3 regions of the Bradyrhizobium denitrificans genome follow, and region 1 is predicted to be linked to each of the others. Evidence: predicted binding sites of a transcription regulator. Region 1 holds the regulator's gene; each other region holds the start of a gene.
The links. The regulator LexA, encoded in region 1, represses DNA repair genes until DNA is damaged. The targets are predictions, from matches to a motif close to TGTTCNNNNTGTGTTCNG.
Positions count from the first base shown of each region.

Region 2: a site for LexA is predicted at 3,992-4,009, ahead of HL671_RS00225 (DUF763 domain-containing protein). Genes of this name have one in related genera too.
Region 3: a site for LexA is predicted at 5,181-5,198, ahead of HL671_RS05605 (helicase-related protein). Genes of this name have one in related genera too.

Region 1 covers NZ_JABFDP010000008.1:139,302-146,778, reverse strand. The annotation lists gene HL671_RS10650 (ComEC/Rec2 family competence protein) at 1-1,182, shown strand, start outside; gene HL671_RS10645 (hypothetical protein) at 1,484-1,924, opposite strand; gene lexA (transcriptional repressor LexA) at 2,317-3,015, opposite strand; gene HL671_RS10635 (molybdopterin molybdotransferase MoeA) at 3,217-4,425, opposite strand; gene HL671_RS10630 (alpha/beta fold hydrolase) at 4,559-5,371, opposite strand; gene HL671_RS10625 (TfoX/Sxy family protein) at 5,368-5,748, opposite strand; gene HL671_RS10620 (hypothetical protein) at 5,794-6,453, opposite strand; gene HL671_RS10615 (HAD family hydrolase) at 6,730-7,359, opposite strand; gene HL671_RS10610 (alpha-hydroxy acid oxidase) at 7,402-7,477, opposite strand, start outside.
Region 2 covers NZ_JABFDP010000001.1:66,036-73,512, forward strand. The annotation lists gene HL671_RS00215 (methyl-accepting chemotaxis protein) at 437-2,134, shown strand; gene HL671_RS00220 (NUDIX hydrolase) at 2,158-2,622, opposite strand; gene HL671_RS00225 (DUF763 domain-containing protein) at 2,627-3,868, opposite strand; gene HL671_RS00230 (S-methyl-5'-thioadenosine phosphorylase) at 4,048-4,923, shown strand; gene mtnA (S-methyl-5-thioribose-1-phosphate isomerase) at 4,938-6,041, shown strand; gene HL671_RS00240 (HAD-IA family hydrolase) at 6,038-6,676, opposite strand; gene HL671_RS00245 (S1 family peptidase) at 6,764-7,477, shown strand, end outside.
Region 3 covers NZ_JABFDP010000004.1:172,996-180,472, forward strand. The annotation lists gene rpsU (30S ribosomal protein S21) at 1-101, opposite strand, end outside; gene HL671_RS05575 (cold-shock protein) at 545-754, shown strand; gene HL671_RS05580 (hypothetical protein) at 872-1,111, shown strand; gene HL671_RS05585 (hypothetical protein) at 1,204-1,452, shown strand; gene HL671_RS05590 (DUF2235 domain-containing protein) at 1,584-2,846, opposite strand; gene rpmB (50S ribosomal protein L28) at 3,192-3,500, opposite strand; gene HL671_RS05600 (DUF3108 domain-containing protein) at 4,091-4,900, shown strand; gene HL671_RS05605 (helicase-related protein) at 5,340-7,477, shown strand, end outside.

The sequences.
Region 1 (7,477 bases):
ACGGCCGTCGTGCTGATCGCAGTCATGGTCGACCGCCGCGCGGTGACGTTCCGCACGCTGGCCGTCGCGGCGATGATCGTCCTGATCGCGGCGCCCGAAGCGCTCGTCCATCCGAGCTTTCAGATGTCGTTCGCGGCGACGCTCGGCCTGGTCGCGCTGGTGCAATTCGGGCTGCCGCGATTATTCGCGACGCCGGACAGGTCCGTCACCGAACGCATCGCATTATGGGGCGGCCGCGAACTCGCGATGCTGCTCTTGGCCTCGCTGATCGCTGGGCTCGCCACGACGCCCTATGCGGCGTTTCACTTCCATCGGATCACGCCCTATGGCGTGCTGGCCAATCTTGCGGCCATGCCCGTGGTCTCGGCGCTGGTGATGCCGGCCGGCCTGCTGGGACTGCTTGCGGCGCCCTTCGGACTCGACGGTCTTTGCTGGACATTGATGGGCTGGGGCATCGACTGGATGATCGCGGTGACGCGCTGGGTGGCGGCGCTACCTGGGGCCGTCGGACGCGTCACGGCGTTCGGCATCGGTCCGCTGATCCTGGCCAGTTTCGGGCTCCTGCTCATCGGCCTGTTGCGGACACCGCTGCGCTGGTCGGGCGCGGTCCTGATCGCTATTGCCACGATCTGGTCCGTCAGCACGCCGCAGCCGGACATCCTGATTTCCGGCGACGGACGCGCGGTCGCCGTGCGCGGGCGCGACGGTCGGCTGCATGTGATGCGGACCGGCAAGGATGTGTTCGTCGTCAAGGAGTGGCTGGCGGCCGATGCCGATCCGCGCGTGCCGTCGGACCCCACCCTGGGAGACGGGGTGTCCTGCGACGAGTCCGGTTGTGTGATGGCCATGGCCGATGGCCGGTTCGTGGCGCTGACGCTGCGCCCGGAGGCGCTGGCCGACGATTGCACGCGCGCGGCACTGATCGTGACGTCGCGCGCTGCGCCAGCGTCCTGCGCAGCCGCCGCGATTGATCGCCAGCGCCTGCAGCAGCAGGGCGCCTTGATGCTGGCGACGCAGGGGGCGGGATTTGCTGTCACACCGGCGCGCGCCGTCGGCACCAGCCGGCCATGGTGGCCAGCCGCCGAGACGGGCGAGTTCGAGCCGGTGCTGACGCCGCGCGCGTCGATGCCACGCGTCCAGGACGCGACACCGCCTGAGGCGGAGCAGGGTGCAGATGATTAGGTCGTTCACGACCGGCGAGGGGGCCGGTTCACCCACGCAATCATCTCAAATGGAACGCCAACATCACGAGACGCTCCGCGGACTCACAAGATGACCGCCGAGCGCCCCATGTTCGTTACCAGATGTTCGTTTCCAGAGGCCGCCAAGCGGCGGCCGCCGGTTGTTGCCAAAACGAGGAGCTGCCGCGCCGCGTCGGTGCGATCCGAAGAATGGGCTTGGCGAATCCAGACTCGGCGAATCCAGACGCGCCGAACGAGGGTGGATTTGCCAAGAAAACGCGAGCGGGTGCCGAGCGGTACGATCAGGTGATGCTGATACGGCGAATCGTCGGGCTTTCTGTCGCCGGAAGCTCCTCCGCAACATCCGGGCGTCGATCGGCTGATGGCTTGGTGACCGGCAGCTGCAGCACGGTTACGCGCTGGCCCTCGCACAGCTGGGTGACAAGCACATGGCGCCCGTCGGCGAACTCAACGGCGTCGTGATGGCGATCGGGGACGTGCTTCTCGATGGTGTTGAACTTGGCCACGCGCTCGCGGATCGTGCGGGTCCACAGCCAGCGGCTATCGTAGCGGACGTCCTCGGCGAACGCGAGCTCGGTGCCGGGGAGCATGCAGACCGCGACGTTGGGCTCGCTTTCCAAGGCGAAGCCACGGGTCGCGGTGCCGCGGAACGTCGTCGAAATCAGCGTCTCGCCGACCTTGGCGGGACGGGAGGCAACGGCATGGAGGCTGTAGTCACACATCGGATCGCTCCTCGTTCAGAGATAGCCGACCCACGCTCCCCCCGGACAGGCGCAGGCCTCTATCAGAGTGGACATCAAGGAGGATGTTAGCGCGCGCTTCGCGGCATTTCTGCGCTGATCTGCACGGCCTCTGCCTGCGCGCGATCACAAGCGTTTGAGCACGCGTTCGAGTCTGCCGCGTTGCACATCCGTTGCACATCATGAGGTGCATTGGCAGAGGGCGTGATTGCTCGCCGCCAGCGGCCGCTGTCGCGCGACGCACCGCTTCCTGAGGTGGCCGCCGCATCGTCCCGACGGCGGAGCTCACTCACGCCCCCGGTCAGTGTTGAGGTCCGCTGATCGTGACGACCGCCGAGCTTGTCGGCGTCAGTATCCGCGCAGCATGTCCGCGATCAGTATTTGCGATAGAGGCCAACCAGCTTGCCCTGGATCTTCACCCGGTTGGGCGGCAGGATGCGCACCTCGTAAGCGGTGTTGGCGGGCTCCAGCGCGATCGAGGCGCCGCGGCGCCGGAAGCGCTTCAATGTCGCTTCCTCATCGTCGATCAGCGCCACCACGATGTCGCCGGTGTCGGCGGTCTCGTTGCGCTGGATCAGCGCCATGTCGCCGTCGAGAATACCGGCATCGACCATCGAATCGCCGCGCACTTCGAGGGCGTAATGATCGCCATTGCCGAGCATGTCAGCCGGAACGCTGATTGTATGGCTGCGGGTCTGCAGCGCCTCGATCGGGGTACCGGCGGCAATCCGGCCCATGACCGGCACCGCGACGGGCCGTTCGCCGTCGTCGAGCGCCGGCGTGGAGGTTCTCACCTTGCCGAGATTCCCCTCGATGACCGACGGCGTGAAACCGCGGCGATTGCTGGCCGCCTGCGACAGCTCCGGAAGCTTGATCACCTCGATCGCGCGGGCGCGATTGGGCAACCGACGGATGAAGCCACGCTCCTCCAGCGCCGTGATCAGGCGATGGATGCCGGACTTCGAGCGCAGGTCGAGCGCATCTTTCATCTCGTCGAAGGACGGCGGCACACCGGCTTCCTTGAGCCGTTCATTGATGAACCGCAGAAGTTCGTACTGTTTGCGCGTCAGCATCTCGACCTGGTCCCCAGTTGGTGTCGTCCGAGTCCCGTGCCGTGCTCCGACGACCAGCGTTCGAGAGCGAAGGGGAATCGGACGATCGCGTTCGCCCGCAACATACTAAAAACAAATCATGAACGGACACTATATGTTCGATGTGTGTTCCGCAATCCCAAAAATATGGTGAACGGACCGGGATTTGCCGGGGAAATCGGCTCAGAGCGGAAGGCGCAGGATCTCGCATGGGCTGCCGGCCGATGCCTTCGGCGCGAACGCCGGGCGGATCACCAGCGCCTGCGACAGCGCGAGATTCCCGAGCAGCGAGGAATCCTGCTGCGTCACGGGGGTTGCGATCAGCGTGCCGTCGGCGCGCTTGTCGAGCTGTGCCCGCAGATAGTCCTCACGCGAATCGTTGGCGCCGAGGTCGCGGCCGAGCAGGGCGGTCTCGCGCGGCAGCTGCGGCTCCCGGCCGAGCAGGCTGCGAATCAGCGGCACCAGAAACAGGATCGCGCAGACATAGGACGACACCGGATTACCCGGCAGACCGATGACGCGCATGCCGGCGAGGCGGCCATGCATCATCGGCTTGCCCGGGCGCATCGCGATCTTCCAGAACGCCATCTCGACGCCCTCGGCCTCGAGCGCCTGCTTGACCAGGTCATGATCGCCAACCGACGCGCCGCCGGTGGTGACGAGAATGTCGGCCGCGGCCTCGCGCGCGCGGCGAATGCCGGCGACGGTCGCTTCGAGCGTATCGGCGGCAATGCCGAGATCGATGGCTTCGGCGCCTTCGCTGCGCACCAGCGCGCGCAGCGCGTAGCCGTTGGAATAGACGATCTGGCCGGGCCCGGGCGTGGATCCCGGCATCACCAGCTCGTCGCCGGTCGCGAGCAGCGCCACCTTCGGCCGGCGCCGTACCGGCAGCGCCGGATGGTTCATGCTGGCGGCGAGCGACAGATCGCGGTCGCTGAGACGGCGTCCGGCCTGCAGCAGCACCATGCCCTGGTGGAAGTCCACGCCGGCGGGCCGGATGTGCCGGCCCTTGATCGCCGGCTCCGTGATCACGACGTGGCCATCCTCGGCGATCGTGTCCTCCTGGATCACGACCGCATCGGCGCCCTCCGGCACCACGCCGCCGGTGAAGATTCGGGCGGTCTCGCCGGGCCCCACGACGCGGTCGAACGGCCGTCCCGCCGCGACCTCGCCGATGACTTTCAATCGTGCCTTGGGCTTGTCGGCGTCGGCTGCGCGCAGAGCATAGCCGTCCATCGCCGACATCGCTTCGGGCGGCTGGGTCCGCAGCGCCGCGAGGTCGCGGGCGAGCACCCGGTGAAACGCGGCGTCCAACCCCACCTTTTCCTCGGCCAGGGGCTCGGCGCCGGCGAGCACTGCAGACAACGCATCGGACACCGGCATCAGGGCCATGGAAGTTCCTTCGGACGGAGACGGGAGGACGACTCGAAAGTCTCGCCTTCTAACCGAACGCACACGGCCCGGCCAAGGTCTAAGCCGCACGCCAAGTTCGCATCAGTCCGCGGGGCCTGCCTCGGCAGCGATCTCACAAGCCCGCGAGAAAGTCCGTGATCAGGCGGGTGACCTCCTGCGGCCGCTCCAGGCTCGGCAGATGCGCCGCTTCGGCGATCGCGCAGCCCGAGCCGTTCGGCAATGTGGCCGCGATCAGGCGGCTTCGCTCCTGGATGTGAGGAAAGTCGGACCCGCCCCAGATGATGCGTGACGGCGCGGTGATCTCGGCGAGGCGCGGGAAGGCGGGTGCCGTGTCGAGGTTGGCGCCGACCGCCGGCGCGCGCAGTGCCGCCAGGTTCTTCTGCAGAAAGCTCGCGCGCAGCTCGCCGGTGATGCGGCCTTCCCGCTGCAGCGGTCCATCAAGCCAGAGGTGGACCTTGATCGCGCTGACCCGGTCCCAGTCGCGCGCAGCCTCGGCCGCGGCGAGCCGGGTGAGCAGCGGTTCGATCGGCGGTGGATAGACCGGCTCCGGCGCTCCGCTGACCGACGGCGCGATCAGCACCAGCGCGCGGAGGCGCGACGGATGCAGAAGCGCGAAATCGAGCGCGATGCGGCCGCCTTGCGAGCACGCGACGAGCGTCGCCGGCCGGCCCGGCGCCAACGCATCGATGACGGCGAGGAGGTCAGCGATCGGCGAATGATCTTCCGTCTCCGTCCGCGTCTCGCCGAAGCCGCGCCGGTCATAGGCAATCGCCAGATGCGTTGCCGCGACAGCATCGAGCTGCGCCCGCCACATCGTGCGGTCGAACACGGCGGCATGCAGGAACACCACGGGGGCGCCGTGACCCGCGAGCTCGGCGGCAAGCTGCGCGCGGCCCGAATGGATCCAGATGGTGCTCGACGTCATGCTTGTTTCTCTTGCCAAACCATTCGGGGAGATTTTTTCCGCTTCGCCGCGGCTCGACGCGCCGCCGCCAATGCCGCACGGCTCCAGCTGATGAATTCGTCGGGCTCATCGAAGAGCCGGTCGGGAATGCGCCAGAAGGCGAGGTCGATCGCGACGTCCTTCTTGCGATAGTTCAGCGGCGGATGCGATTGTGCTTCAGCGAACATGGCACGATTGTCATCGTCGACCCGCAGATACAGCGTGTTGTCAGCGACCATGCCGAGCATCGCGCCGTCATGGAAGATACCCGTCTTGCCGAACATGCGCCTGAGCGTGATGGAGCCGAGCGGCGCGAATTGCTCGCGCAGGAATTCGACATAGTCCGGCGTCGCAACCATGCGGGAGCCTCTGCCCTGATCGGCGGGATGCTTGTGCGTACGCCATCATACCACATGCCGGATCCAGACATTCGGCTCGACATAGACGGCGTAATCATGCGCGACTGACGCGGTTACGGGCACCAGCGCGTTGGGCAGCTCGACCTCGCCGGAGCGGTCGAACGTCACGCCGGTCCATTGCGTCCACTCGGCGAGGGTGCCGACGATGGTCATCGAGCATGGCGCGATCTTGATGATCTCGCCGCCGATGGCGAGGTGCGTGCGCAGCCAGGAATCCGCGAGCAGACCATCGGGGCGGCGCTGCTGCAGATAGTCCCGCATCGGCATCCGCGGCAGCTGATGTTTCTGGTTCGGTCGCACCGGCGCGTACAATTCGGCGAAACCTTTCGCGCGTGCGCAGTCCTTGAGCGCCGCGAGCATCGCGCGCGAGCTGCCGGGTACGCGTGCCTTCGGCAGCAGCGCGATCTCCAGCGCGCTCATCGTTGTCGGTCGCCGCTCCAGCATGCGGTCCTCGTGACCCCAGCGGATCACCTCGTCCCAGCCCGTATCGGGGAGCTCGCTGCGGCCCTCAGCACCGAACGCGAAGGGAACGGCAAAGGCGCGCCCGACCACCTCGTCGCCAGCAAGCGCGGCAAAGGCGCAGTCGGCATAATGCGCGAACGCGGCCTCGCTGTAGTACAGCATCGCCGTCCGATCCTGCCGCATGAAGTCGGGCCAGACGCCGTCGAGTTCGGGCGAGAACACGCGGGGAATCAGGTCGGGCCGATCGCCGAGGGAGATGATCTCAAGATCCATTCGCGCTCCAGGAGGCCGCGTTGGTGAGGCTGTCGCGAGCTTAGGCGGTTCGGGCCTGGGTGGCCAGCGATCGCGCGGATGTCGGCCGGACCTGTGGTGACTGCCGCCGGTTTCCTCTTTGCAGGCGGAGCGGCTGCGGGCCGATCGGCGCGCGGGGATCTGGTCAGACATGAGGGGCCGACGCGATCAGATCCCCAACGCCTGCAGGGCCGCGGCGATGTCCTCCGTCGAGCGCACCAGCACCGCCTGCAGCCCGCTGGCACGGGCGCCCTCGATGTTCTCAGCGAGATCGTCGAAGAACAGGATGCGCTCGGCCCGGATTCCAATCGCCTGCACCACGTGCTGATAGGCCGCGGCGTCCGGCTTGCGCAGGCCGATCGACGACGACAGAAAGATCTCGCGGAAATGACCGAGCAGATCGGCGTAGCGCGATGAGAAGTGCTCGATATGCGGCTGGTTGGTGTTGGAGAAGGCGTAGAGCGGCAATCTGTCTGCCGCGCGGACGAGCAGGGGACCGATGCCGGGCATCGGGCCGACAAAGATCGCGTTCCAGCCCTCGAGAAATTGATCGTCGGTGATGTCGATGCCGAGCTGCCGGCGCAGATTGGCGAAGAAGGCAGCATCGGAGACGGTGCCGCGCTCATGCCCGTGATAGATCTCGTCGCGCACAAAGCGCGCGGCGAGATCCTCCGGCGCGCGGCCAGCATGGCTGGCCCAGCGCGACACGACCTGCACGAAATCGATGTCGATCACGACCCGGCCGAGATCGAACAGCAGCGCGTCGACCGCGCCGGGGCGAAGATCGGAGGAGAGCATGTGACGAGATGGCGTTCCCTGGCGGTAGACCGCGACAGCCTCTCAATAGCGGTATGGCGCGATGTCGACCAGAGGAAACGCGCTGAACACGCTCGGCGGATGGGTTGCGGTCGCCGGA
Region 2 (7,477 bases), on a different contig from region 1:
CCAGATTTCTTATTTCGCTTTATCGGAAGTCGTGATCCGGCTGAACCTGTGGTTCCAGCCTCGTGCCCTTCCTTTCGCACGGGGGTCGCAGGAACCAGCGGAGACTTGGTCTTCCGCGCACCCTCACGGCTCGAGGGCTTCGCTGCATAAGCTCGGCCGCTTGGCGCGCCGCGAGGACGCGATGGCGCGGACTCGCGAATGGAACTCTTTCGGCGTTCGGTAAGAGAACCAACGGGCGCGACGCCGGCGAATTAACCTAGGTTGGTTTCTGCTACCATCAATGGAACTTTTTGCTTGCTCGCCAAAGCAAGAGTGCCCAGGCGGAGGATCGTCATCCCAAAGACTAATTAGTTTGGTCCGGCGCGCTTCCGCGCATAGCAAACAATTAATGTGCGCTTGGTATCGTGCATACAGCATCTCCAACGAGAACCAGAAAATGCGACACCTGACTGTCTATCAGCGTCTGGCGGCGATCATCGCCGTGATGTCGATCGCACTGTTTGCCGTCTCGGCCATGCAAATCCTGATGCTGCGTCGAACCGTGATCGAGGAACGGCAGACCATGGTCCGCAGCCTCGTGGAATCCGCCGTCAAGGTGCTGAGCTATTATGATGCTGCGGCGACCGCCGGAAAGATCCCGGCGGATCAGGCGCGTCAACAGGCCTTCGCGGCGATCGGTGCCATGCGCTGGGGGCCGTATTCGGATTATCTCGGTGTGTATGGCACCGGACCCGCCGATGCCGGCGTCACCTATGTCCACGCCAAACCGGAATACATCAACGTCAACCGCTGGGGCTACAAGGATTCCACCGGCAAGCTCCTGATCCAGGACATCGTGAGCGCGGCGCGCGCCGGCGGCGGCTTCGTCGAATACAAGGTGCCGCGAGCCGGGGGAAATACCGAGCTGCCGAAGATGTCGTATGTCGGGGCCTATGGCAGCGGCGACAAGATGCTGGCGTTGCAGGCCGGTGTCTATGTCGATGATGTCGATGCCGCCGTGCTCGAGCGCGCGCTCTGGGCCGGTGGTGGCGCCCTGGCGGGGTTGCTGGTGGCCGCGATCGTCGCCTTCGGGCTCGGACGCAGCGTCGTCGCTCCGCTCGACCAGACCTGTGCCGTGATGGACGAACTGAGCAAGGGCAATCTGGCTGTCGAAGTGCCGTTCACCGACCGCAGAAACGAGATCGGGCGCATGGCGCGCAGCCTGCAGATCTTCAAGGATCATCTTGCCGACAGCGAGCGGATCCGTGCCGAGCAGGAGCAGTCCAAGCAGCGAACGGCCGAGGAGCGCCGCACGGTGCTGGCGCGCATCGCCGACGAGTTCGAACGCTCGATCGGCGGCGTGATCCAAACCACCGCGAGCGCGGCCGACGAGTTGCAGACGTCGGCGAAATCGATGTCGGGCATCGTCTCCGGCACGACCGACCAGAGCGCGAAGGTGGCTGCGGCCGCCGAGCAGACGGCCAATAATGTGCAGACGGTGTCGGCCTCCGCCGAGCAGCTGTCGTCATCGATCCAGGAGATTGCCAAGCAGGTCACGCAATCATCGTCGATCGCACAGAACGCGGTGGAGCAGGCAGCCAAGACCGAAGCGATGGTCAACAGACTGGTTCATGCCTCGCAGAAGATCGGCGAGGTGATGGCGCTGATCCAGACCATCGCCGGCCAGACCAACCTGCTGGCGTTGAATGCCACCATCGAATCGGCACGCGCCGGCGAAGCCGGCAAGGGCTTCGCCGTGGTCGCCAACGAGGTCAAGGCGCTGTCGGCGCAGACCGCCAAGGCGACCGAGGAGATCACCAGCCAGATCGAGGCGATCCGCGATGCGACGACCTCTACCGTCACCGCGATCCGCGACATCGGCAGCACGATCGGTCAGATGAACGAGATCACCGAGACTATCGCGGCTGCGGTCGAGGAGCAGGGCGTCGCGACCAAGGAGATCGCGCGTAGCGTCCAGCAGGCAGCCCAGGGCACCCAGGGCGTCATGCAGCACATCGTCGGCGTCCGCGAGGCCTCTGGTCAGGTCGGCGCGGCGGCGGCGCAGGTGCTGAGCGCGGCGGCCCAGCTCGGCAGCCAATCGGATCAGCTCAAGACCGAGACCGGCCGATTCCTCGGCAACGTTCGCGCGGCGTGAGCCCGGCGGCGAAGGGAGACACCTCACCCGTCGCCGACGATCTCCGCGAGACGATCGAGCAGCACGGCCTGCGCCGAATTGATGCGTTCTCTCGCCTCGGCGAGGCCGAACCAGGCGGCGCGGTCCACCTCGGGAAAGCGTCCGATGCGGCCGCTGCGTGGTGGCCATTCCAGCTCGAATTCGTTGCTGACGATGGCATCGGCATCGAGATCGGCCTCGGCAGCGAACGCCTCGACCACCTTGCGGCCGCGCTGCTTGATCTCGCCGAGCCCGATCAGTGGCGTGGTCACCGCGGTGCCGAGCTCCTCGGCAAATTCGCGCCGCGCCGCCACCTCGGCGTCTTCTCCGGCGCCGAACTCGCCCTTCGGAATCGACCAGGCGCCGCGATCCTTGTTGCGCCAGAACGGCCCGCCTGGATGCACCAGCAGCACCTCGAGCTGGCCGCCGGTTCGGCGAAAGGCGAGCACGCCCGCGCTGCGCGCCGACATGCCGTCAAGCCTCGCCGGTGCGCTGAATGAGATCGCGCTCCCAGCCGAACACCGAGCGTCCGTCGAGATCAGGCGACGCAGCCCGCTCGGTGGCGATGAAGGCGTCGAGCGATGGGCCGGACGCCGTGCGCTCGAGCCGTCGGGCCTGGTCGTCGAGCCGCTTCAGCGCCGACATCGCCTCGTCGCGGCCGAGCTTGGCCTGGCCCACCGCCGATTTGAGCACGCGGATGGTCTCGTCATAGACCTTGATGGGAACGGGATAAGGATGCCGATCCTTGCCGCCATGCGCCAGCGAGAACCGCGCCGGATCCGTGAACCGATACGGCGCGCCATGCACGACCTCGGCGACCATGGCGAGCGAACGCACGGTGCGCGCACCGACGCCGGGCGTCAGCAGCAGCTCGGGGAAGTCCACCGGCCCGCGCTCGGCCGCCGCCGCCAGCGTGCCGTGCAGCCGGCGCGCAAACACGTCCTTCGGCCTGACATCGTGATGGGCGGGCATGATGAGGTGCGGCAGCAGGCCCTGCGCCGGCTCCGGCGTGCTGAGCCGCGCGAACTCGGTGACGAGGCGGTCCGGTCCGAACTCGGTCAGCAGCTCGAGCTGGGCCTTGCGCGAAACCGCGGCGCGTCGGTCGGTGAGATTGACGATCTCGCCCTGGGCGGGGCCGTCGATCGCGCTATGCGGGGCGTCGACGAAATCCGCCAGCTGTTGCGAATGCCAGTGGTAGCGGCGGGCCTGGCGGGCGTCGCCATTCATGCCCTGCTGCACGACGGTCCATCTGCCGTCGGCGGTGACGAAGAAGCCGTGCAAATAAAGATCGAAGCCGTCCTGCACCGCGGCGCTGTCGACCTTGGCGACGAGCTTGCTGGTGCGCACCAGATCCTCGCCATCGAGGCCGAGCCGGTCGCTGAGCAGGCGAAGCTCGTCCGGCGTCTTGCGCGAATGCTCGCCGCGGCCGCCGCAGACATAGATGCCGAGCTCTCCGGACAGCGGCTTCAGCCCACGCTTCAGCGCACCGATCACGCTCGTGGTGATGCCAGAGGAATGCCAGTCCATGCCCATCACGGCGCCGAACGACTGGAACCAGAACGGATGCGACAGCCGGCTGAGGAATTCGTCGCGGCCATAATGATGCACGATCGCCTGGGTGATGATGGCGCCGAGCGTGGCCATGCGCGTGCCGAGCCAGGCCGGGACGCGCCCGGAATGGAGTGGAAGATCGGCGCTGCCGGTGCGTCGGGCCATCGGGACCTTGCAAAGCGGGACTGTCCCGTCAATGTAGCAGACGGCGGGCCCGAGCGCGATCCATCCGGCAGCGGCGGCCGACAGCATGGGGACCGACCGGTCATCATGGCTTCGGATGGGTGCTGTTCCCAATTCCTCCCGGAGCTGGCATTCTTGCTCTGCTTGGCGATGAGGGTCATATGACAAAGGCTGTGCTTGGGATTATCGGCGGCTCGGGCATCTATGATCTGCCCGGATTGGAAGCGGCCCGCGAGGAGGTGATCGCAAGCCCGTGGGGCGAGCCGTCGGCGCCGTTGCGCCGCGGGACCATCGCGGGACTGCCGATCGTCTTCCTTCCGCGGCACGACAAAGGGCACCGGCTGTCCCCGTCCGACATCAACTATCGCGCCAATATCGATGTGCTGAAGCGTGCCGGGGTCACCGACCTGGTGTCGCTGTCGGCCTGCGGTTCCTTCAAGGAGGAGCTGCCGCCCGGCACCTTCGTGCTGGTCGACCAGTTCGTCGATCGCACCTACAAGCGCGAGAGTTCGTTCTTCGGCAAAGGATGCGTGGCGCATGTCTCGATGGCGCATCCGGTCTCGCCGCGGCTGCGCATTCATCTGGCGGCTGCGGCCGAGGCCGAGGGCATCGCGATCGCGCGCGGTGGCACCTATGTCTGCATGGAGGGGCCGCAATTCTCGACCTATGCCGAAAGCATGACCTACAAATCCGCGGGCTATTCCGTCATCGGCATGACCAACATGCCGGAAGCCAAGCTCGCACGGGAGGCTGAGATCTGCTACGCGACTGTGGCGATGGTGACGGATTTCGATTGCTGGCATCCGGACCATGATGCGGTGACCGTGCAGGACATCATCCGCGTGCTCACCACCAATGCCGACAAGGCCAAGGGACTGGTGGCCCGGCTCGCCCGCGAATTTCCGCGCGAGCACGAGCCGTGCCCGATCGGCTCCGATCGAGCCCTCGACACCGCCCTGATCACCGCGCCCGAAGCGCGCGATCCCGAACTGCTGAAAAAACTCGATGCGGTCGCCGGCCGCGTTCTGCGCAACTGAGCTGAGGGCGGGCGATGAAGGTCGACGGCAAGCATTATCGCAGCATCTGGCTCGATGTCGACGGCTGGTCTGTCTGCGCGATCGATCAGCGCCGGTTGCCGCATGAATTCGTGCTGGCGAAGATCACGACCTGCGAGGAGGCGGCGGAGGCGATCCGCAGCATGCTGGTGCGTGGTGCGCCACTGATCGGCGCCACCGCCGCGTTCGGCATGGCGCTGGCGATGCGCGACGACCGCTCCGATCCGGGCATCGACCGCGCCTATGAGATGCTGATCGCGACGCGTCCGACCGCGATCAATCTCAAATGGGCGCTCGACACGATGCGCACGATGCTGCGCCGGCTGGCGCCGTCGGAGCGGCGTGACGCCGCCTATGCGCGCGCGGTCGACATCGCCGGCGAGGATGTGACGATCAACCAGGGCATCGCCAAGCACGGCCTCGCGCTGATCGAGGCGGCCGCGGCGCGCAAGACGCCGGGCGAGGTCGTGAACGTCCTCACCCATTGCAACGCCGGCTGGCTCGCGACCGTCGACTGGGGCACGGCGACGGCGCCGATCTATCTCGCGCATGATCGCGGCATTCCGATCCATGTCTGGGTCGACGAGACCCGGCCGCGCAACCAGGGCGCCTCGCTCACTGCCTGGGAGCTCGGTCATCACGGGGTGGCTCATACCGTCATCCCCGACAATACAGGCGGCCATCTGATGCAGCACGGCATGGTCGATCTCGCCATCGTCGGCACCGACCGCGTCGCGGCCAATGGCGATGTCTGCAACAAGATCGGTACCTATCTGAAGGCGCTCGCGGCCTACGACAATGGCGTGCCGTTCTATGTCGCGCTGCCATCGCCGACGATCGACTTCGCGGTCGGCGAGGGGCGGCAGATTCCGATCGAGCAGCGCAGCGCCCAGGAGGTCACCGAGATGACCGGCCGCACGGCGGACGGTCGCATCGAGACCGTCCGGATCGTTCCTCCGGGATCACCAGTGGCGAATTACGGCTTCGACGTTACCCCGGCCCGGCTGGTGACGGGATTGATCACCGAGCGCGGCGTCCTGCAGGCCGACGGCGCGGCACTGGCGGCGGCATTTCCGGAGCGGAGCAGCGCGGCGAACTAAGTGAGCCTGAGCCCGGTCGCGGCCTCGAGCTCGGTGATCGCCTGCGATGCGCTGACCACCTTGATCGTCGTCATGCCGAGGGCCCGCGCTGGCTTGAGGTTGACGCCGAGATCGTCGAGATAGACGCAATCGGCCGGATTGACGCCGAGCGCCTCGATCATCATCTGATAGATCCGCGGATCGGGCTTGCGCAAACCGATCTTGGCCGATTCGATGACGTGGTCGAACAGCGCCATCACCTCGGCGACGTAGAACGAGCGCCCGCTTTGGCTGCCGATCGCGTTGGCCGGCAGATTGTTGGTGATACAGCCGGTCTTGCACTCCGACTTGATCCGGCGGAGCGCCTCGACCATCTCGGGGCGGAGATCGCCGGCAAGCAGCGGCAGCACCTCGCGGCCGCTGACCGCGGCGCCGCCGAGCGCCAGCGACTCCTCGGCGAACAGCCGGTCGAACGTGTCCAGATCGATCTCGGCGCGCTCGAATTTCGCCCAGGCGTTCTCGAGGTGATTGGCGGCGTTGGTGTTCCGGATGATGTCGGCGGGATAGCCGCGCTCTCTTTCGAACCGCGCAAACGCCTCGAATGGCGATGTCGTCATGACGCCACCGAAATCAAAGATCACCGCCTCGACCATGATACTCTCATCCCCGCTCGATCTGCCGATGATCGCTATCATGGGACGCCGCGCTTGGCGATATCGCCGCCAGCGGCTATGTGTGCCGCGATGAAGCTCCTCGCCGCCACAGCTGTCACCGCCCTGCTGGTCTCCTCCCCGGCCGCCGCCATCGTCGGCAATGCGCCGGCTGTGACCGATGGCATTGGGCGGTCCGTCGTCACCATCGTCGGCTCGCGTGGTAATTTCTGCAGCGGCGCCTTGATCGCGCCGAAGCTGGTGCTGACCGCGGGCCATTGCGTGCAGCCGGGCGTCGATTATCGCATCGTGGAATATGATCGCGAGCGCAAGCCGGCCCTCAAGACGGTGCGGCGCGTGGCTGTGCATCCGGGCTTCAGCATGCAATCCATTCTCGCGCATCGCGCCACGGCCGATGTCGCGTTGCTGGAGTTGGCGGCTCCTGCGCCGGAGCGCGTTGCGGCGGTGCTGGGCGTGCCGCAATCGCCGCTGGCGGCCGGCAATATCTTCACGGTCGCGGGCATCGGCGTCGCGATTCCGGGTGATGGCAAAAGCGGCGGCGTGGTGCGCGCCGCGCCGCTGGTCGCGACCGGCAGACCGGGCACGTTGCAGATCCGGCTCGTCGATCCGGCGACGCAGGGCGCGAAGCCCGGCCTTGGCGGCTGCACCGGCGATTCCGGCGGGCCTGCATTCGAGACGCAGGCGCAGGGGCCGGTCCTGATCGGCGTGGTCTCATGGTCGACCGGGCCAAATCTGGGCGACGGCTGCGGCGGCATGACCGGCGTCACGCCGCTCACGCTGTATCGC
Region 3 (7,477 bases), on a different contig from region 1:
CTGCGGCGCTTCATCTCGCGGAAGACACCTTCGCGCTGCATCTTCCGTTTCAGGATGCGCAACGCCTTGTCGACGTCATTGTCACGAACCAGAACCTGCAAAAGCGTCCTCCTTGCTTCATTTGTCGAAATGTCTGTAGGCAAAAGCAACGGCAGCGGTGCTGGTCCGGCATCGCGTGAGCCGGACGGCTGCGATCTTTCGATCTAATGAGTTGTGCGCGCTGCCATTCGACACAGTGATCCGCTTCGGGGGAAGGCGGGAGCACAATGTGTCTCTCAGCCATCGATGGCCGGGCCGTTATCGATGGTGTGACGAAGATAGGCGTTGTGGGCAGCCAACGCCAGCTCGCTGATTGGGCGCGCTGCGACGCCGAAACATTTTTGCTCGCGGCCTTGTATTCTCGCCGGAAAGGTTTAGTTTGACAGGAGTTCGATTAGCCGCTGTGCCTTTCTGAATGTGCCCGTGGGCTATTTCCCGAAGTCATCGCTCAGTTGAATGAGATCGCGCGGTCGTCGTGCGATGATTGATTTCTTGGAGAAAGAACATGCCGCAGGGTACCGTTAAGTGGTTTAATGGTCAGAAGGGTTTCGGTTTCATTCAGCCGCAGGACGGCGGAACTGACGTTTTCGTTCATATCAGCGCCGTCGAGCGTGCTGGTCTGGGCGGGCTGGCCGAAGGCCAGAAGGTCAACTTCGACCTGAAGACCGACAAGATGCGTGGCAAGGTCAGCGCAGAGAATCTCTCGCTGGCTTGATCACTGCCAAGCCATTTCACGGATGTACTGAAATGGTTGGTTTGCCCGCTCGATCCTGCGATTGAGCGGGCCATTTGCGTTCGCACGACAACCGCAGCCTTGCGGAAGGAGCTGTCCATGGCGAAGCGAGCCTCGGAGCCATCGCCAGAGAGCGTCGCCAGGGCGCAGCGGCGGCAGATCGCTGCCGAAGAGGGCGCCAAGGCGATGGCCGATACCGACCAACGTGCCGCTGCAATACGCCAGAACATGGCGCGGCTGCGCGCACTCAGGCTTGCCAAGGAAGCCGAGGACGCAATGGCGGGCAATGCTGCGGCCTCTGCGCCAAGTCCCAAGCGACGGAAGAAGGCGCTCCGTTAGAGCGCGCGTTTGTGCGCCTGCTGCTATGGCGTCAGCGCGTGTCCAGGCGAGTGTTTCGCGTCCAGCTGTAATGTCCTGCCGAGGAGGCTGACGTGGCCAGATCCATCGCATTGAACTTGCGTATCGCCAAGGATGATGCGGACGGCGAAGGGAAGACGATCGCGTTTGCGCTGGCGATCGGTTCTGCGCGGCAGGTCTGCCACCTCGAGACCAGCTTCTGCACCCGCAATCAGGCCTTTGCCTATTTGCAGCGAAATCGCACCGTGTTCGAGCAGCGGGCCCGCGAATTATTTGCCCGTGGCGAAGTCACGGATGGCGTCATTCATCTGAAGATGATCTGACATCTCGCCGCCAGGCGGCGCCCTGGTCGCGGCAGCATAGCCGCCGGTGCGGCGCCGACCGGCGCTCGAGCATGATCCGGACAGCCGCAACGGGGTGTTCGAAAGCGCCTGCTCCAACCAACATCGCTATCTTAGTCCGCCTTCTGCTTGATCGGCAGCGGTACGCGTTCATAGGTCGCCGGCAGGTTCACCGGTCGATAGTCCTTCGATTCCGCGATTCGCATCAGGACGCTTTCGTGGATGAAGGCGCCGTCGGGGATGAAGCGCGGCTCGCAATTCGGAATGTAGAAGCCGAAATGCACCTTGCGTTCCGGCCATTCCTTGTATTTGGCCTTCTTGGGAAGATATTCGAGCAGACGCCAGGCTGGCGTCATCGAGTGATGGAGCTGACCCTGGACGCTCGGGGCGACATAATGAAACGGGCTGTTCTTGCGCTGAACGCCCCAGGCCAGCTGGTTGACGGTGCGCGGGTTGACCGCGAGCCCGGCCTCGACCGCCTCATCGATCATCCATAGCAATGGATATTTCGACGCCGCCGATTGCGCTTCCGGATAGCCGCCGCCGACGTCGCAATGCACGCCGGCGAACCACACCTGCTTGGCATCCTGCGGCCGCGCCTGCGCCTTGTTGAAGCGGTTTGGCGTGAAGGTCTGCGGGATGTTCCATGCCTTGAGGCGGAACATGCAGCGCCGCTCGTCCATCGCTGCCGCTTGGCGGAAGATCTTCACGCTCGGATTCTGGATGGTGAAAGCGAGTTCTTCCAGGCTGGGCCATGCAAGCAGGCGATCGGTGCGCGGCACGATGACGCTCGCGACCGTATCCCATACGCCCACGAAGTGGATGGTCGGCCAGCGTGACGACGTGATCCGCGCGAATTGCGCGGCCTGGTCGTCGCGGCTTTCCGGAATCGGTCCGTCTTCCTCGGTGCTCTCGAGCTCGGTGGTGACGCCGCGCCCGGCCTTCGGATTGTCGGACGAGTATTTCTTGTAGGCGATCACGCCCGAGCCGGCGAGATTGATCTGATCAGGAGAGATCAATCCGACCTTGTGAATGAGTCCGGCCAGCACGCGTACAGTATAGGCGCCGCGCGAGAAACCGAACAGGAAGATGCGGTCGCCGTCTTCGTAATGCGTCGCGAGGAAGCAATAGGCATTGATGACGTTGTCGTCGAGCCCGTAGCCGGTCGCAAGCCCGAGCACCATGTTGAAGTTGGCTTTGAAGCGATGCCAGCTGTCGGGCTGCGTCAGCGTGCCGACACCGGGATCGTAGAACACCGCCTGATGCGGCGACGTCTTGTCGGTCTTGCGCAGGCAGCGATAGAGCTTGAGGACATTCGAGATGTTCTCGCTGATCTCGTTGCCGGTGCCGTCGCAGCAGATGACAATGTTCTTCATGGCAGCGTAATGCCCACAATAATTCTACCGCAACGAGTGTAGAGCATCCGACGAAGCTTGGGGAGATTGGTTGGCAGTGGCGATCGGCTCGCGTCGTCGACAGGTGGCGGGCGTGCTCCGGACGGCGATGTCGCTCGATGATGAGGCTGCGTTGTGAACTTCCGGTCGCTGGTCTTGGTCGCACGTCGCCCGTCGCGCGAGGTGTTCGTGCCTGCAGTCAAGTGTCGTCCAGGCGCTGTCGGGCGTCGTCAAACAGAAACGGCCGGATCCTGCGATCCGGCCGTAGTTTTACTCGACGTGCTCAAGCGGGGCCTTGATGCACCCGCTTTCGCGTCATTGATGAATTCAGCTGGCCTTCGCGACCGGCGCTGCCTCGGCAGCCTTCTTTTCGATCGCGCGCTTCAGCTCCAGCGCGCGCGGCGACAGCGTCGCGGCGTTCGCCTTCAGCAGATAGGCGTCGAGGCCGCCATTGTGGTCGACGCTCTTGATCGCATTGGTCGAGACGCGCAGGCGCACATTGCGGCCGAGTGCATCCGAGATGAAGGTCACGTTGCACAGGTTCGGCAGGAAGCGCCGCTTGGTCTTGATGTTCGAGTGGCTGACCTTGTGGCCAACCTGGGGGCCCTTGGCCGTCAGTTCACAGCGCCGCGACATGGCAATAAATCCTCTCTCATCCCCGCACCCTTCGTCCGCCAGTCTCGGCGGGCCGCGGGGGTCCAAAACTCGTCCAGCTCTTCTCTGGGAGATGCGGTCCTATAGGGGGGATGCGGCTTTTCGTCAAGGTTTTGAAGGCCGCAGCGAAACACGATGGCTGCGGCCCGCCGATCGATGGGTCCTCGCCGCGCGCCGCACGGGATGAAGCTGCGGGCCGGGCGCGAACGCCGGCGGATCGAAAAGCGGGCGTACAATCAATGGTATAGGGGGCAGTTTAGACCATATAAAGGGCGTATTCGCGGGCGATGGATCGGATCCCGGTGCGAGCAGGGCGACGCGGCAAAGCAGGCGCCGGCGGGCAAGGCGCAAGCCCAGCCTCCGGCAGATGTCTGGGCGCGGTTGTGGCGGGCGGTTGGAGCGCAAAGCGCTGGACAAGCCGCTATTGTCGGATGGTTCGCGTTGTTTGAAGGCGTTTTTGGCTTAAGTAGCAAGGACGACGCGCCGGGGTGATCCGGCGCACAGGCAGGCGGATCGGCAGGATCATCCCTCACGTGAGCATCATTTCGGCTTCCTCATTCCTCTCCTGTCGGCTGGTCGCGGCCGGTTCCGCTCTCGGCCTGCTGCTGCTGGCCCAGAACGCCCAGGCGCAGGCCCGGCTGGATGCGCAATATGAAGCTTCGCTCGCCGGTATCCCTGTCGGCAAGGGCACCTGGGCGGTCGAGATCGGCGACGACCAATATGGGGCCTCGGCCCAGGGGGGCACCGCCGGGCTGCTCAAGAGCTTCTCGCAGGGGGCCGGTACCGGCGCAGTCCAGGGACGTGTGGTCAATGGTGCGCTGGTCGGCCAGAGCTACCAGGCCTCGACCACCACGGGGAAGAAGTCCGAGCAGATCCACATCAATCTGCAGAACGGGAATGTGAAGGATTTCGCCATCGAGCCGACGCCGCCGGTCGATCCCGACCGTATTCCGGTGACGGATGCGCATAAGCGCGGTGTGCTCGATCCCATGACGGCCTCGCTGGTGCGCGTGCCCGGCAATGGCGAGCTGCTGGCGCCGGATTCGTGCCGCGGAGCGGCGCCGGTGTTCGATGGGCGCATGCGCTACGAGCTCAAGCTCGACTACAAGCGCATGGAGAACGTGAAGGCCGACAAGGGCTATCGCGGCCCGGCGCTGGTCTGCGCGATCTATTTCACGCCGGTGGCGGGCTACATCCCTGATCGTCCCGTGATCAAATATCTGGCTCAGGCCCGCAACATGGAGATCTTCTTCGTGCCGATCGCGGGCACCCGCGTCCTGGTGCCGTTCAAGATGGTGATCCCGACGCCGCTGGGAACCGCGATGCTGGAGGCCACGTCCTTCATCACCCAGGCGACACCGCACGTCGCCAAGACGCAGTAGCGGCAGACTCTCATCGCCGGCGGCTGCCCTGTGAACGTCCGAGCGCAGCCGAAAGCTTGGCTCACACGCTCGCGTCATCGCCGTTTTGCGCGAATCCGTTTGACTCTTTCCTTATTCTGATTCGACTCAGACCCTGTGACCATGCGTGGCGGTTCCATGGCGAAAGCGTTGCTTGTGGACTGGCCAAAAGCTTGATCTAGTGGAGTGGTCAACGCAGAGCGCGAGATGTTGCGGTGAACGAAGCCGGAAAGGCGATGGAGTCAGCGATTCCTTCGTGATTCGTTCTCAAGGCGTTCCGAAGCTTAAGCGGCGTCACTATATACGTCACAATGTGAGACAAGGGCGAGGATCGCAGCCGCTTCAGAACCCCGACAAATTCAGCATCCATCGCGCCTGACCCGCGCGCCTACAACGCCGGCCCGAGACCCAAATTTAACGAATGGCTTTTTCGTCTTCTTCGGCTGCCTCGCCTTTCGAGCGCACGCCCGATCGCGTTGCCGGCAACGGTGTCACCGCCGTGCTCGGCCCGACCAACACCGGCAAGACGCATCTGGCGATCGAGCGCATGCTCGCGCATTCCTCAGGGATCATCGGCCTGCCGCTGCGGCTGCTGGCGCGCGAGGTCTACAACAAGATCGCCGACCGGGTCGGCAGCGAGGCGGTGGCGCTGATCACCGGCGAGGAAAAGATCAAGCCGAAGGCTCCGCGCTATTGGGTCTCGACCGTCGAGGCGATGCCGCGCGATCTCGATGTCTCGTTTCTCGCCGTCGACGAGATCCAGATCGCCGCCGATCTCGAGCGCGGCCACGTCTTCACCGATCGGATTCTCAACCGCCGGGGTCGCGACGAAACACTGCTGCTCGGCGCTGCGACGATGCGCCCGATCATCGAGCGGCTGTTGCCGGGCGCCTCGATGGTGACGCGGCCGCGTCTGTCGCAACTCGAATTCGCCGGCGACCGCAAGATCACGCGGCAACCGCGCCGGACCGCGATCGTCGCCTTTTCCGCCGACGAGGTCTACGCGATCGCCGAGCTGATCCGGCGCCAGCATGGCGGCGCCGCGGTTGTGCTGGGCTCGCTATCGCCGCGAACGCGCAACGCGCAGGTGGAGATGTTCCAGAACGGCGACGTCGACTATCTCGTCGCCACCGATGCCATCGGCATGGGTCTCAATCTCGATGTCGACCACGTCGCTTTTGCCTCCGACCGCAAATATGACGGCTATCAGTTCCGTCGTCTCAACCCGTCGGAGTTTGCTCAGATCGCGGGGCGTGCGGGCCGTGCAACGCGTAACGGCACCTTCGGCACCACTGGGCGTTGTGCGCCGTTCGAGCCGGAGCTGGTCAACGCGCTGCAGAACCATACTTTCGATTCCGTGAAGGTCCTGCAATGGCGCAATTCGAGGCTCGATTTCGCGTCCCTGAGCGCGCTGCAGGTGTCGCTGGCGCTGGCGCCTGCGCATGAGGCGCTGACGCGGGCGCCGATCGCGGAGGATCTGCGCGTGCTCGATCACGCCGCGCGCGACGCCGAGGTGCGCGATATGGCCCATGGCGCGGCGGCCGTCGAGCGTCTGTGGGAGGCCTGCCAGATCCCGGATTATCGCCGGCTGTCGCCGGCGGCTCATGCCGAGCTCGTGACCACGCTTTACGGGTTTCTGATGCAGAAAGGGCGGATTCCCGATGCCTGGTATGCCGCGCAGGTCGATCAGGCCGACCGTGTCGACGGCGACATCGACACGTTGTCGGGCCGGATTGCACAAATTCGCACCTGGACCTTCGTCGCGAACCGACCGGATTGGCTGCGTGATCCCGACTATTGGCAGGGGATTACCCGCGAACTTGAAAATAAATTGTCAGACGCCCTTCATGAACGGCTCACGGAGCGTTTCGTTGATCGTCGTACCAGTGTATTGATGCGGCGCCTGCGGGAGAACAGTGTTTTGAATACGGAAATCGGCAAGACCGGCGAAGTGATCGTTGAAGGGCACACGATCGGTCGCCTCGATGGATTCACCTTCGCGCCCGACGCCGCTGAGGCTGGCTCTGAAGCCAAGGCCCTGCAGGCTGCCGCCCAGAAGGCGTTGGCTGGCGAGATCGAGGCCCGGGCTGAGAAGCTGTCCAATGCGCCGGACGAGCATCTCGTGCTGACCGCCGACGGCACCATCCGCTGGACCGGCGATGCGGTCGCCAAGCTCGTCGCCGCGGACGACGCGCTGCATCCGCGGCTGCGGATCATCGCCGATGAGCGCCTGACGGGCGCGGCGCGCGACAAGGTGCAGGCGCGGCTCGATCTGTGGCTGAAGACCCATATCGAGAAGCTGCTCGGGCCGCTGTTCGAGCTGTCCAAGGCCGAGGACATCACGGGAATCGCGCGCGGCATCGCCTTCCAGCTGGTGGAAGCGCTGGGTGTCATCGAACGCGCAAAGATCGCCAACGAGATGAAGGATCTCGACCAGCCCTCGCGGGCGACCTTGCGCAAATATGGCGTGCGCTTCGGGGCCTATCACATCTATGTCCCGGCTCTGCTCAAGCCCGCCGCGCGGGCGCTGGCCGCTTTGTTGTGGGCCGAGAAGCAGGG